3 regions of the Gordonia humi genome follow, and region 2 is predicted to be linked to each of the others. Evidence: riboswitches for the same ligand, from Rfam matches in the RefSeq annotation. Region 2 holds a riboswitch; each other region holds the start of a gene.
What was found. A riboswitch is a leader RNA that binds a small molecule or an ion and turns the genes downstream of it on or off. The one in region 2 is predicted to bind S-adenosylmethionine.
Positions count from the first base shown of each region.

Region 1: it holds a riboswitch for S-adenosylmethionine, as region 2 does, so the genes downstream of both, BKA16_RS04895 (aminotransferase class V-fold PLP-dependent enzyme) here and BKA16_RS02385 (2OG-Fe(II) oxygenase) in region 2, are expected to answer to the same signal.
Region 3: it holds a riboswitch for S-adenosylmethionine, as region 2 does, so the genes downstream of both, BKA16_RS15995 (amino acid ABC transporter permease) here and BKA16_RS02385 (2OG-Fe(II) oxygenase) in region 2, are expected to answer to the same signal.

Region 1 is NZ_JACIFP010000001.1:1,086,412-1,090,707, forward strand. Features, by position in the region: gene BKA16_RS04885 (SPFH domain-containing protein) at 1-77, opposite strand, end outside; gene BKA16_RS04890 (hypothetical protein) at 114-869, opposite strand; SAM riboswitch class IV at 1,006-1,120, shown strand; gene BKA16_RS04895 (aminotransferase class V-fold PLP-dependent enzyme) at 1,137-2,360, shown strand; gene BKA16_RS04900 (MarR family winged helix-turn-helix transcriptional regulator) at 2,687-3,154, shown strand; gene BKA16_RS04905 (MDR family MFS transporter) at 3,151-4,296, shown strand, end outside.
Region 2 is NZ_JACIFP010000001.1:528,016-532,311, reverse strand. Features, by position in the region: gene BKA16_RS02405 (helix-turn-helix domain-containing protein) at 1-239, shown strand, start outside; gene BKA16_RS02400 (helix-turn-helix transcriptional regulator) at 289-1,095, shown strand; gene BKA16_RS02395 (sterol desaturase family protein) at 1,144-2,073, shown strand; gene BKA16_RS02390 (hypothetical protein) at 2,384-2,674, shown strand; SAM riboswitch class I at 2,923-3,032, shown strand; gene BKA16_RS02385 (2OG-Fe(II) oxygenase) at 3,138-3,947, shown strand; gene BKA16_RS02380 (tRNA-dependent cyclodipeptide synthase) at 3,947-4,296, shown strand, end outside.
Region 3 is NZ_JACIFP010000001.1:3,481,962-3,486,257, reverse strand. Features, by position in the region: gene BKA16_RS16010 (amino acid ABC transporter permease) at 1-660, opposite strand, end outside; gene BKA16_RS16005 (transporter substrate-binding domain-containing protein) at 674-1,609, opposite strand; gene BKA16_RS16000 (amino acid ABC transporter ATP-binding protein) at 1,660-2,421, opposite strand; gene BKA16_RS15995 (amino acid ABC transporter permease) at 2,418-3,395, opposite strand; SAM riboswitch class IV at 3,413-3,524, opposite strand; gene pgl (6-phosphogluconolactonase) at 3,770-4,296, opposite strand, start outside.

The sequences.
Region 1 (4,296 bases), 560 kb from region 2:
GCGAGAGTGGAACGCGAGTCGTCGATCCACTCGATGATGTCGACGAGTTCGCCGCGCATCTTGCCGATGATGCCCATGGTGTCTCCGTTCGAGAAGTCGGTCGGTTCAGTCTGTCAGGCCGCGGTCGCCGCGGTGATCGCATCGTCGTCGATGAGCTGTTGCACCAGATCGGCGCCGTCGGAGCCCAACGTCGACGACGCCGCGCCGTAGTCGACGCCGGTCATACCGAAGCAGTAGGTGCCGTCGACCGCCGTGACGGCGCGGTGCGCGACGAAGCGAGCGTCGCCGCTGGTCTCGTTCTCGGTGTCGTGATCCCATTCGCCCGCGTCGAGGGACGCGAACTGCGATCCGCACGCATCGGTGAATCCGATGACCGCATGCACCTCGTCGGCGAGGCCGCCGTCGTCCATCGTGTCAATGTCGGCGAACACCCGCGCCATGCTCCGGTCCTCGTCGTCCGGAAGGATCATCAGCGCCTCGTCGCCGTCGTACGTCCCGGTCTCGACCCGCCAGCCGGCGGGCACGTCGACGTCGACACCGACGCCGTGCGCGAGCATCACGGTCTCATGGGAGGGCGCCGAACTCCGCTCAGGGGACGACCACGGCGCCAGGATCAGCACGACGACGCCGCCCACCGCGAGCGCGGCGACGACGATCAGCGCGACCACGAGCCCGGCCCGCGATCTGCGCGGTGGCAGAGGCGGATACGCGAGCTGCTGCTGCGGATACGGCGGATACGGTTGTCGATACGGTTGCTGCGGAAAGTGCTGGTAGCCGGGCTGCTGCGGCGGATACGCCGGTGGATTCGGGACGCGTGGAGACCCCGGCTGCGGTGGCTGCGGGCCGCCGGGACCCCACGGATTCGTCACATGGGCGATTCTATCGGTCGCCGGAGGTGGACGGGGGGTGCGCGACGGCCGACCGAATGACCCGGCCGGGGGGCATTGCGCTCGCCGTGGGTTTAAGTCTCGGCTGCCGGTCGACGGTGAGGCATAGTCGACGACGGGTCACGAGTTCCAGCCGACAGCCCCGGCTCGCTGGACAGCAACCCTCCATTTCACGGTGGGGTGCTCCGGGTGACGACCCGGTCCGCGTCGACCGTCGCGGACAAGCGTGGAATTCCAAGGAGTCTCGTCATGACCGCTGTTCTCGATGGCCCCGTGTGCCGTCCGATCATCCGTGCCCTCGCTCCGGTAGCGGGCGCCGAGGCCCTCGTGCCGACCACCGGATCGCCCATCGCCTACGCCAATCTCGACTACGCGGCGTCGGCGCCCGCACTGACCTCGGTGGCCGAGCAGGTGAGCGCGGCGCTCACCGAGTACGCGAGCGTGCACCGCGGCGCCGGGCACCTGTCCCAGGTCACCACCGCCCGCTACGAGCAGGCGCGCGAGACGGTGCGCGGTTTCGTCGGAGCCCGCGCCGACGACACCGTCGTCTTCACCCGCAACACCACCGACTCGATCAATCTCGCGGCATCGATCGTGCCCGGTGACGTGGTGGTCCTCGACATCGAGCATCACGCGAACCTGCTGCCGTGGACCCGCACCGGACGAGCCCGTGTCGTGTCGTCGCGGCCGAGTCTGGAGGACACCCTCGGGGCGCTCGAAGCCGAACTGTCGCGCAGACCCGCCGCACTGCTCGCCGTGACGGCCGCGTCGAACGTCACCGGCGAGGTCCTCCCGATCGGGCGACTGGCCGGGATCGCTCACCGACACGGCGCGCGGATCCTGGTCGACGGCGCACAGCTGGTGCCGCACCGGCCGGTGTCGGTCGCGAGCTTCGGCGTCGACTACCTCGTCTTCTCCGGGCACAAGCTGTACGCGCCGTTCGGTGCGGGTGTCCTGGTGGGCCGCGGCGACTGGCTCGACGCCGCGCAGCCGTATCTGGCGGGCGGCGGCGCCGGTGCCGCCGTCTCGATCGACGACGTCGTCTGGCACACCGGCGCCGCACGGCACGAGGCCGGATCGCCGAACGTGCTCGGCGCGGTGTCGATCGCGGCCGCGGCGCAGACCCTGCGCGACATCGGTTTCGAGCAGATCGGCCGGCACGAGGAACTCCTCGTGGAACGTCTCGACGAGGGGCTGGCCGCCCTGCCGCACGTGCACCCGCTGCGCATCTTCGACGATGCGCCGTCGCGCATCGGGATCGCGAGCTTCGTCGTCGACGGACACACTCCGCGGGAGGTCGCCGAGTACCTGAGCAGTCGCCACGGCATCGGGGTGCGCGACGGCAAGTTCTGCGCGCATCCGCTGCTCGCGAAGATCGGGCGCCCGGGCGGTGCGGTGCGGGCCAGCTTCGGTGTCGGCACGAGTTCGGCCGACGTCGACCGCCTGGTGGAGGCGCTCGCCGAACTGGGCTGATTCCGACAACGACGACGCCGGAGCCGGGCATGTGTCGAACGCGACACGGCCCGGCTCACGTCGTGTTCGCCTCACTGCCACCGATGCGGTGGAGACGGCGAGATTCGGTGCTTCGTTGCTGGTAGATGCCGTTTCTTAGGGTCGGCTCGGTGACGCTCCTGTCGAAGCGGTGTGTCGGATTCGCGGATCGGCGTGACGCTCGCGGCGGCGGTGTCGTATCGGCCGTATCTCGGATATGCCGATTTCCGCCCGGTTGCAGAGGGGCGCCGCCGTCGGCATTCTTGACCGGCAATTAGTTGTAGTGCACAAGTAAGCGAGTGATCGACATGCCGACGCCGGAATCCATCGACGACGTGTTCTCAGCGCTCGGGAAGTTCGTGCGGATCCGCAGCCGCAGTGTCCAGGCGTCTGCGAAGTCGGCGGACGGAGGAGCCGAGACCGCTGCCAAACGAGCGCTGTTCGTCCTGCGCCACGGTCCGATCCGGGCGGGTGAGCTGGCGGCCGCGATGTCCGCCGACCCGTCGACCATGAGTCGTCACGTCGCGCAGCTGGTCGACGACGGACTGGTCCGGCGCGAACCCGACCCCGAGGACGGGCGGGCCTGCCGCCTGGTGCTGACCGACGACGGGTTCGAACGGGTGGCCGTACTCGCGGCCCGGCGTCGCGAGGCGATCGGTGAGTTGGTCGCCGATTGGCCGGACGAGGACTTCGCGACGTTCGCGCATCTTCTCACTCGTTTCGTCGACGCCGTCGAGGCACACAGCATGAACAAGGATTTGAGAGGCGACGCATGACCGAATCGACAGTCGGGGACTTCCCCGGCAAAGGCCTGACCCACAGACAGATCCTGACCGTTCTCGCCGGTCTGATGATCGGTATGTTCCTGGCGGCACTCGACCAGACCATCGTGTCGACGGCGATCCGGACCATCGCCGACGACCTCAACGGCTACGACATGCAGGCGTGGGTCACCACCGCCTACCTCGTGACGTCGACGATCGTCACGCCGCTGTACGGCAAGCTGTCGGACATCTACGGGCGCAAACCGTTCTTCCTGGCCGCTATCACGATCTTCGTCCTCGGTTCGCTCGCCTGCTCCATGGCGACGTCGATGTATGAGCTCGCGGCCTTCCGCGCGCTGCAGGGCATCGGTGCGGGCGGTCTGATGACCCTCGCGCTCACGACCATCGCCGACATCGTGCCGCCGCGTGAGCGCGCCAAGTATCAGGGCTACTTCCTCGCCGTCTTCGGCACGTCGAGCGTTCTCGGCCCGGTGCTCGGCGGACTGTTCGCCGGTGCGGACTCGATCATCGGCATCTCCGGCTGGCGCTGGGTGTTCCTGGTGAACGTCCCGGTCGGCGTCATCGCCCTCGGCGTCGTCTACAAGGTGCTCAACTACCCGCAGCAGAAGCTGAAGGGGCATCGCACCGACTACTGGGGTGCGACCGCCGTCGCCGTCACCGTGGCTCCGCTGCTGATCGTCGCCGAGCAGGGCCGCGAGTGGGGGTGGACGTCGACCGAGTCGATCGTCTGCTACCTGATCGGTCTGGTCGGCCTGATCGCGTTCATCGTCGTCGAGAACAAGATGGGCGACGAGGCGATCATCCCGCTGCGCGTCTTCAAGAACCGGATCTTCACGCAGGGCGTGTTCATCGCGATCGTCGTCGGCGCCGTGATGTTCGGCGGCATCTCGATGCTGCCCCAGTACTTCCAGGTGCTTCGCGGTTCGAGCCCGATGATGGCCGGTCTGCAGATGCTGCCGATGGTGGTCGGCATGATGTCGGCGTCGATTCTGTCCGGGCAGGCGATCTCGCGGACCGGTCACTACAAGATCTTCCCGATCGTCGGTTCGATCCTGATCACCGCGATGGCGTTCCTGCTGCACTTCGTCGGTACCGGGACCCCGATGTACCTGGTGATGCTCGCGGCGTTCGGG
Region 2 (4,296 bases):
GAGCGACGCGAGTCCTCGACCTCTTCTCCTCCGATGTCCCCGAGTGGACGGTGAGTGATGTCTGTCGCGAACTCGACCTGCCGAAGACGACGGCCATGGTGAAGACGGTGCCCTTCGGGACCACGGTCTCGCTGCGCGGCATGCGCTTGAGCGTCGACGGCGCCCACCGAGTGCCAGTCGAATGTGAGGCCCAGGCCCGCAACACCGACAGGAGCCGAGCATCACCCCATACCGTCTAGGCGATGCCGGACGGCCGCGGATGAGGCTACTCGTGTTATGCATGCGTTCATGACGAGGGTTCCGAGTCCGCTTCCGGAGGACCCGTGCGACGTGGCCGGAGCGAAATGGGCGGGCACTGTCACCGTGGGAGTGGGGGCTCTGGCGTATTCCGGTGTCGTCGGTGCCACCGATCTCCACCGCCACGGCGCACATCAGATCGTGCACGTGACGACGGGACGAGTCTCCGTCGAACTCGAAACGGAGACGGTCGGGCCCACATCGGGCATCGTCATCCCCGGCGGCGTCGCCCACGCATTGCGTCCCGGCCCCGGTTCGGCGGTCGCCACGACGATCTACCTGGACGTCGATACGCTGCGGGGCGCCGATACTCGCGAGATGGTGGCCGACCGGCCTCCCGCCGAGTGGAGCGAGGTGTTCGGCGAGGTCGTCGGGAGCTGGCCGGTGCCGTTGGACGCACTGGACGACCGGGCGCGTCACAGACCGCTCGTCGAGCACCTCAGTGCTGTGCCCGGCGCCGACGAGGTCGACGGTATGCATCCCTACGTGCGTGCCGCACTCGACGTTCTGTCGGAACGGGTCACCGGGCGGACGTCGCTCGGTGAGATCGCCGCGGCTGTGAACGTGTCCGTGCCGCACCTGAACAGACTCTGGCGAGCCGATATGGGGATATCCTTCCCGGCCTGGGTCCGCTGGACACGGCTGCGTCAAGCCGCGCGCTCGGTGGGGGCGGGTGCGTCTATCACCGATGCGGCCCACGAGGTGGGTTTCGCCGACGGTGCACACGCCAGCAGAGTCTGCCGAGAGATGTTCGGCATGTCGCCGCTGGAGCTGACGCGGGCGATCGTCATAGTCTGATCGATCTGTTCAAGCGCCGGTCGTCGGCGCGGATGCACCGTGGAGTCCATGATCAATTCACTGCTGCGCTACGGATATCCCCTGGTCATGCTGGTCGGCGTCAACGGAACCGCCGTCTGCCTCGCGGCATCGGGTGCTCCGCGAGTCTTGCTCGTCGGTGTCGTGCTCGTCGCGATCGCCGTCTCGTTCGGCGCCGAGCGACTCATCCCTTACCAGCGTGACTGGAACAGACCTCGTCACGATCGTCTGCGTGACGCCTTGCACGGTCTCGTCAACGAGTCGCTCATCCTGCTCAGCGTTGCGATCATCCCCATTCTCGCCGCCGCACGCGGACCGCACACGTGGTGGCCGACGTCGTGGCCCTTCTGGGCCCAGGTGGTCGTCTCGATCGTGGTCGCCGACTTCGGTATCACCGTCGTCCACATGGCCAGTCACCGCTTCGGATGGATGTGGCGGTTGCACGCGGTCCACCACAGTGTCACCCGTTGCTATGGGCTCAACGGCCTGATGAAGCACCCTGTGCACCAAACACTCGAGATGTTCGGCGGAGTTGTCCCGTTGATAGCGCTGGGCATTCCCACCTCCGTCGCCTCCGCCCTGGCGGTGTGCGTAGCCGTGCAACTGCTGATGCAGCATTCGAATGCCGACTACCGCGTCGGGCCCATGCGATACGTGCTCGCGCTCAACGCCGGACACCGATTCCATCACCTGAAGCATCCCGGCGACGGTGACGTCAACTTCGGCCTGTTCACCCTTGTCTGGGATCACCTCGCCGGAACGTTCTCCTACGACCGATCCCGGCGGTTCACCAGCTCGGACCTGGGAATAGCCGCCAAACCCGACTACCCCGCGAGCTATCCTCGACAACTCGTCACGCCCTTCCGACCCGCTGGCTCCTGCGGCCCCATGGGGCCGCTACCGCGGAAGACGTGGCGGTCGAGACTGACGACGTCGGCCGCGTCGGAGTCACGATCGTGACGCGTGCATCCGGACCGTCCGGTCGCCGCAGCCCTACTAGGCTCCTCGCCGCGGCGGAACGTCGGCTCGCCGAACGCGTCCACGACATTCCGGCCGCGTGTGTGGTGACGCCTCGAACCGATCTCTGAACGCGCCCGGCGAACGGACGCCATGACGGCGGCCTCGGCGATGCGTTTCGTACGGACGACGCCAAAGACCGTCGTTGACCAGTGTCGATGGGGAGTAGTCCCCATAGACACACCGTCTCGGGCACGGAATCGTCAAACGCGTCGCACACCGGGTGCGGAGATCGTCACGACAGGAGTCAGACATGAACAGCATGACGTTCCGCACGGGTGCGGCCGCCGCGGTGATCGCCGGCGTCGGCGTCGGAGCCGCGATGTTCGGAGCCGGTCAGGCGTCAGCCGACGTTCCGCAGTGCTACGCGGACCAGACGGCCGTCGCCTCGGTCGACACCGTCGACGCGGCCGCGACCGTCTGCCGGTGGAACGACGACGGATCGCTCTTCTATCGCGGCGTCACCAAGAGCAGCGGCGACACGATCGACATCGAGGTCTCGCTCGTCGTTCTGACCGGAGACGGATCCGGTCGGTATTCGTAACCGCCGTCAACGACGGCTACACCTATCGCGTCGACGATGCGAACGCGCTCGCTGTCACCGATCCCGACGGGACCCTGATCTTCTTCGAGCGCCAGATCTGAGCCGACGCCACCGTCTGTTCCCGCCCAGCACTCGACGCGGTTGCGCCCCCGGTGATTAATAGCCGCCGACCTGCGGCGGCCCGGAGACCCGTCGATGTCATCTGTTGATACGACGGCGCGGCGGGGCTTAGGTTTGCGCTGCACACAGATTCATCACGAGCGGCCGAGAGACTGGCTCTTCGACGCCGCAGCAACCGTGGGCCGCACTCCGCCGGGAGCGGCGACGCACAAGGTGCTAATGCCAGAGACGATGAACCGCGCCGACTCGTCGGCCCGCTCCTGATCGATCGACGTGCGCTGGATCGGATGATCCGACAGGCAGACGAATCGACACGGCGCATGCCGACAGGGGAGGAACGCGTATGACGACGATCATCGACCGCCGAACACGGAGATCGGAACTGGTCACGACGACGACGGCGGAGGAATTCTCCGCCGACCACCTGCTTCGCCTCCTCAAAGGCGACGTGTTCGCGGTGCGGGTCACCGGGCTCGTCGACGCGGTGGCGCTCGACGGGCTGCGCGAGAGACTCGTCGGACGTGACGATCACGGTCCGCTCGCGACCGATCCGCAGTTCCGACGCATCGGTCAGGCGTTCTCCGAGACCCGTGACGGCGCGGAGTCGACGTACTTCGACCACGCCGCCGGCCATCGTCGGGACCTGCGGGCTCGCGCTGCGCCGTACCCGTATCCGTCCGACACCGTCCGTATCCTGCTCGACGAGGCGTGGCCCTCCGGGGCGACGCTGCTGTCGTGGCACAGCCGAAAGTTCTTCGTCGGAGTCGCCCGATACCAGCAGGCGGGCGTCGATCTGGAACCGCACACCGACAACCTGCACCGGAACCTCCCCGACGACGATCTCGGCATCCGACGGCAGCTGTCGGTCAACGTGTACCTCGACGTCCCCGACGCAGGCGGTGAGCTGGAGATCTGGGACGCGTACCCGAGCGAAGACGACTACCGGGGGCTGTCCGGCGAGCGGGTCTGGGGCATCGACCGCGCCGACGTCGGCGAACCGGCGCTGACCGTGCGACCGACGATCGGGGATGCGATCTTCATCGATCCGCGCCGGGTCCACGCCGTCGCGCCGTCCGCCGACCGTCCGCGCGTCACCGTCGGCGTGTTCATCGGTGTTCGCGGAGGCGACGAGCCGTTGGCGGTGTGGAGCTGATGACCGCGACCACCATCGCGCCCGTCGGATCGACGTCGCACAAGGCGGCGTTCGACCTGAAGGGACTCCAGTACGAGTACACCGGGCGATCGACCATTCTGCTGGTCAGCGTCGGCGCCGACTATCACGAAGGGGAGAAGTTCGGTGCGACGATCGACCTCCTCAACCGCAGCGGCTTCGCTCGGGTCACCGTCGCCGTCGCCGACACGTTGCAGCGACACAATGTCGACGCGGCGCCCGGTGAGGCCTATGAACTGTCCCGCCGCCGTGGCGATCAGTGGCTGGCGCGCAATCGGCCGCTCCTGGATCTCCTCACCGCCGACGTCGACGTTCTGCGCTGGGACACTGC
Region 3 (4,296 bases), 3.0 Mb from region 2:
CGCCTGCGGCAGCACGATGCGACGCAACTGGTACCGGCGGGGGAGGCCGAGTGCGGCGGCGGCCTCGTGCTGGCCGTGATCGACGGCGAGGAATCCTGCGCGCACCACTTCGGCGGCGAACGCGGCCTCGGTGAGGCTGATGCCGACGACCGCGATCACCATCGCGTTGGAGAACGTGGAGCTGGGGACGGTGAGGAACGACGGGCCGAACGGCACACCGAGCGACAGCGACTCGTAGAGCGCGCCGAAGTTGAACAGGATCAGCAAGAGCACGATCAGCGGGATGGAGCGGAAGAACCAGATGTACGCCCAGGAGACCGCACGCAGGACCGGGTTCTGCGACGACCGCATCAGCGCGAGGACCAGTCCGCCGATCAGTCCGAGCACCGCGCTGAGGGCGGTCACCTCGAGAGTGATGAGCAGACCGTGGAGGATCGTGGGGCGGGCGAACCAGTACGCGAAACGTCCCCATTGGAAGAACTCGTTGGTCGCGAATCCGTGGACGAGCTGTGCGACCACGACGAGGACGGCGACGGTGGCGATCCAGCGACCCGGATGACGGAGCGGGACGACACGTTCGGTCGCGGTGGGCAGCGGTCGGCGCTGTGTGTCGGCGCGGGACACGGCGGTCTCGCGGACGCCGGGCAGGATGTCGGTCATGTGCGCGCCCGCGTCAGAACGTCGCCGACGGATTGATCTGGGATTCGTGCACCTGCGACGCCGGTACACCCCACTTGGCGAAGATCGCACCGTACTCGCCGGTCGTGATGAGCTTGTTCACCGCGGCGACCAGGGCCGGCGCGAGCGGCGAACCCTTCGCCGTGACGAAACCGACCGGGGTGGTGGTCAGTTCACCGAGGAAACGGGTGCCTGCGATGTGCTTCTCGGCGTAGCGCAGGCTCAGCGTGGGGCCGAAGTACAGGTCCACCTTGCCGTTCTGCAGGCCGAGGACGATCGGTCCCTGGTCGGCGAAGTACTGTACCGTCCACGGCTTCTTTCCGGCTTTCGCGCAGTCGTCGGCGTGGGTCTCCAGGAGCGTCTGGAACGTGGAACCCGGCGAGGTGGCGATCCGATAACCGCATGCGTCGGTCAGCGACGCGATGTGCTCGGCGGTGACCGTCGACGCGCCGAGGAAGCCCTGGCCGTCGTTCAGGTACGTGGCGAAGTCGAGGACTCGGGTCCGCGCCTCGGTGACGCCGAAGTTCGCCTCGCCGACCTGGTACCGGCCGTTCTGCACGCCGGGGATGATCGTGGCGAACGTGCCGTAGTCGCGTTTCCATTCGATGCCGAGGACCCGTGCGACAGCGTCGGCGATGTCGATGTCGAGACCGACCTGCCTGCCGTCGACGACACCGGCATGGGGCAGCCCGGCCTGCCCGACGGCCTGCACGGTGCCGAGCGTGGCCGAACCCGCGGTGCGGATGTCCGCGGGCAGCAGGTCGTGGATCCTCGGGTCGGCGTGTATCGCCGACACGACGTCGGCGGTCGGAACGGCCGCCTGATCGGTCGGCGTCGACGAGCTCGACCCGCATGCGGTCAGTGAGGCGACCGCGGCGGTGATGAGTACGGCGGCTGCGACGAGACGTCGCGAAATTCGTGAAACAGGCATGAATGATCCTTGGGGGATGCGAGCGCGACTGCGCGCCCGGGAGAGGGCTTTTAGAGGACGGCGGAGAGGAACGCGCGGGTGCGTTCGTGTACGGGAGAGGTCAGTACGGCGTCGGCGGGACCGGATTCGACGATCCGGCCGTCGTCGACGAAGACGACGGTGTCGGCGACCTCGCGGGCGAAGCCCAGTTCGTGCGTGACGATCAGCATGGTCATCCGTTCGGCCGCCAGGTCTCTGATGACGCCGAGGACCTCGCCGACGAGCTCGGGATCGAGTGCGCTGGTCGGTTCGTCGAACAGGATCAGGCGCGGCTGCTGGGCGAGTGCCCGGGCGATCGCGACGCGCTGTTGCTGCCCGCCCGAGAGCTGCCGCGGGTAGGCGTCGTCCTTGCCCGTCAGGCCGACACGATCGAGTAGGGCCGTCGCGGTCGCCGTGGCGTCGGCGCGCGATGCCCCCGCCGAGATCGGCCCCTCGGCGACGTTCTGGGCGGCAGTGCGATGTCCGAACAGGTTGAACTGTTGGAACACCATGCCGATCCGCGACCGTTGGCGAGCGACGTCGCGCGGGGATCGCTCCCGCAGGCGTCCGCCGGTCGGGTGATAGCCGATGACCTCCCCGTCGACCTCGACGAATCCGGAGTCCGGTCGCTCGAGGTGGTTGACGCAGCGCAAGAGCGTCGACTTGCCGGAGCCGGACGGTCCGATGACGACGGTCACCTCGCCTTCGGCGATGTCCAGGTCGATTCCGTGCAGGACTGTCGCGGAGCCGAAGCTCTTACGGAGGCCCCGGATGCGGACCGCGGGGGCGCTCATGCCCTCGCTCCGCGCTGCGTCCACGCCGACCCGAGGAGCGGCAGGTTGGCTCGGAGGGTGTCCCGGAAGCCCGTGCCGGTGTCGCGTCGGTTGCCGCGCGCATAGTGGCGTTCGACGTAGTGCTGCCCGATCGACAGGACGGTCGTGAGGATCACATACCAGACGGTCGCCACCAGGAGCAGTGGGATGATCAGGTAGTTCTGCTGATAGATGAGTTCCGCGGAGTACAGGAGGTCCTGTACGGCGATGACACTGACGATCGACGTCGCCTTCAACAGCCCGATCAGCATGTTGCCCGATGCGGGGATGATCGACGGCATGGCCTGCGGGAGCACGATGCGGCGGAAGATCCGCAGCCGGCCCAACCCGAGGGATTGGGCGGCCTCGGTCTGGCCGTGGTCGACCGACAGCAGCCCGCCGCGCACCACCTCGGCGGCGAAGGCCGCGATGTCCAACGACAGGGCGACGAAGGCGGCGAACACGCCGCTGAACAGGTGCGCCGTCTCGACCGTCGCGAACTCCGGGCCGAACGGGATGCCGATCGACAGTCGTGGGTACAGCGACGCCAGCTCGTACCAGAACAGGAGCTGGACCAGCGGCGGGACCGAGCGGAACAGCCACACGTAGCCGAAGGCGATGCCGGACAGGAGTCGATTGGTCGACAGCCGCATCGCGGCGAGCACGATGCCCAGCAGATAGCCGACCACCAGGACCGCCGCCGTCAGCCACAGAGTGAGGCCGAGCCCGCGAAGGATGGCGTCGTCGGTGAAGTAGGAGCCGACGACGTGCCATTGGAAACGTTCGTTGGTCACCACCGCGTGGAGCGCCATGGCGAGCAGGAGCACCACGACAGCGGTGCCGATCCACTGTGCGGGTCTGCGGGCGGACACCAGCGGCGCGGCGACCAGATCGGCGTCGCCGGGCAGGTCGACGACGCTCGGTCCGCGGAGCGGGCGGGCAAAGACTTCGGTCACGGGGTGACGTCCTTCAACGATCGCGCTTACCGTGCGGATCTCGCACGGCCGGGTTCTCACCTGGAGCACCCCGCCGCGAGGGAGGGTTGCCGGCCAGCAAGCCAGGGCTTGACGCTGACGCTCATAACCGCCGACGACGTTACGGGCGCGGCCGGGTTCGGCCCACCCTCCGGAGCAGTGTGACGCCAATTCCCGGCACGATGCCGCATACCGGACAGTTGGCGTCGTCATGCGCATAAGGCCGGCGACAGACGCCGATCGCCCCGCCCGGACCGGAGTCCGAACGGGGCGATCGTGAACTGTGACTCGCTCCGCGCGCGGGAACGACAGCGAGAGCGGGCGAGTTCAACCGGCGCGGGCCGGAAGCGGGGGAGTCAGCCCAACTGCGACGCGGCCGTCTGATCGAGGAACCACACCGTCGCCTCGGTGCCGTGCGCGCCCGCGCACGGCCAGTCGACGCGGTCGGCGCCGTCGTGCGCCGCGGCGACGGCCTCGGCCTTCTCCGGACCCGAGACGAGGAACCAGACCTCGCGGGAGCGGTTGATCACCGGGAAGGTCAACGTCAGACGTGCGGGCGGGGGCTTCGGCGAGTCGGTCACGGCGACGACGGCCGCCGACTCCTCGGCGGTGGCGGGCGTGTGCGGGAACAGCGAGTTGACATGCCCCTCGCCGCCCATTCCGAGCAGGTGCACGTCGAAGACGGTCTCCGGGCCCACCAGGCGCGCGTAGTCGCGGGCGGCGGCCTCGATGTCGTCGCCGAACTCGCCGTCGGACGGCGCCATCACGTGCACGCGGGCCGGATCGACGGGCACCGACGACAGCAGCGCCTCGAACGCCTGACCGGCGTTCCGCTCGGGATGGGTGGCGGGGACGAACCGGTCGTCGCCCCAGTAGATCTCGA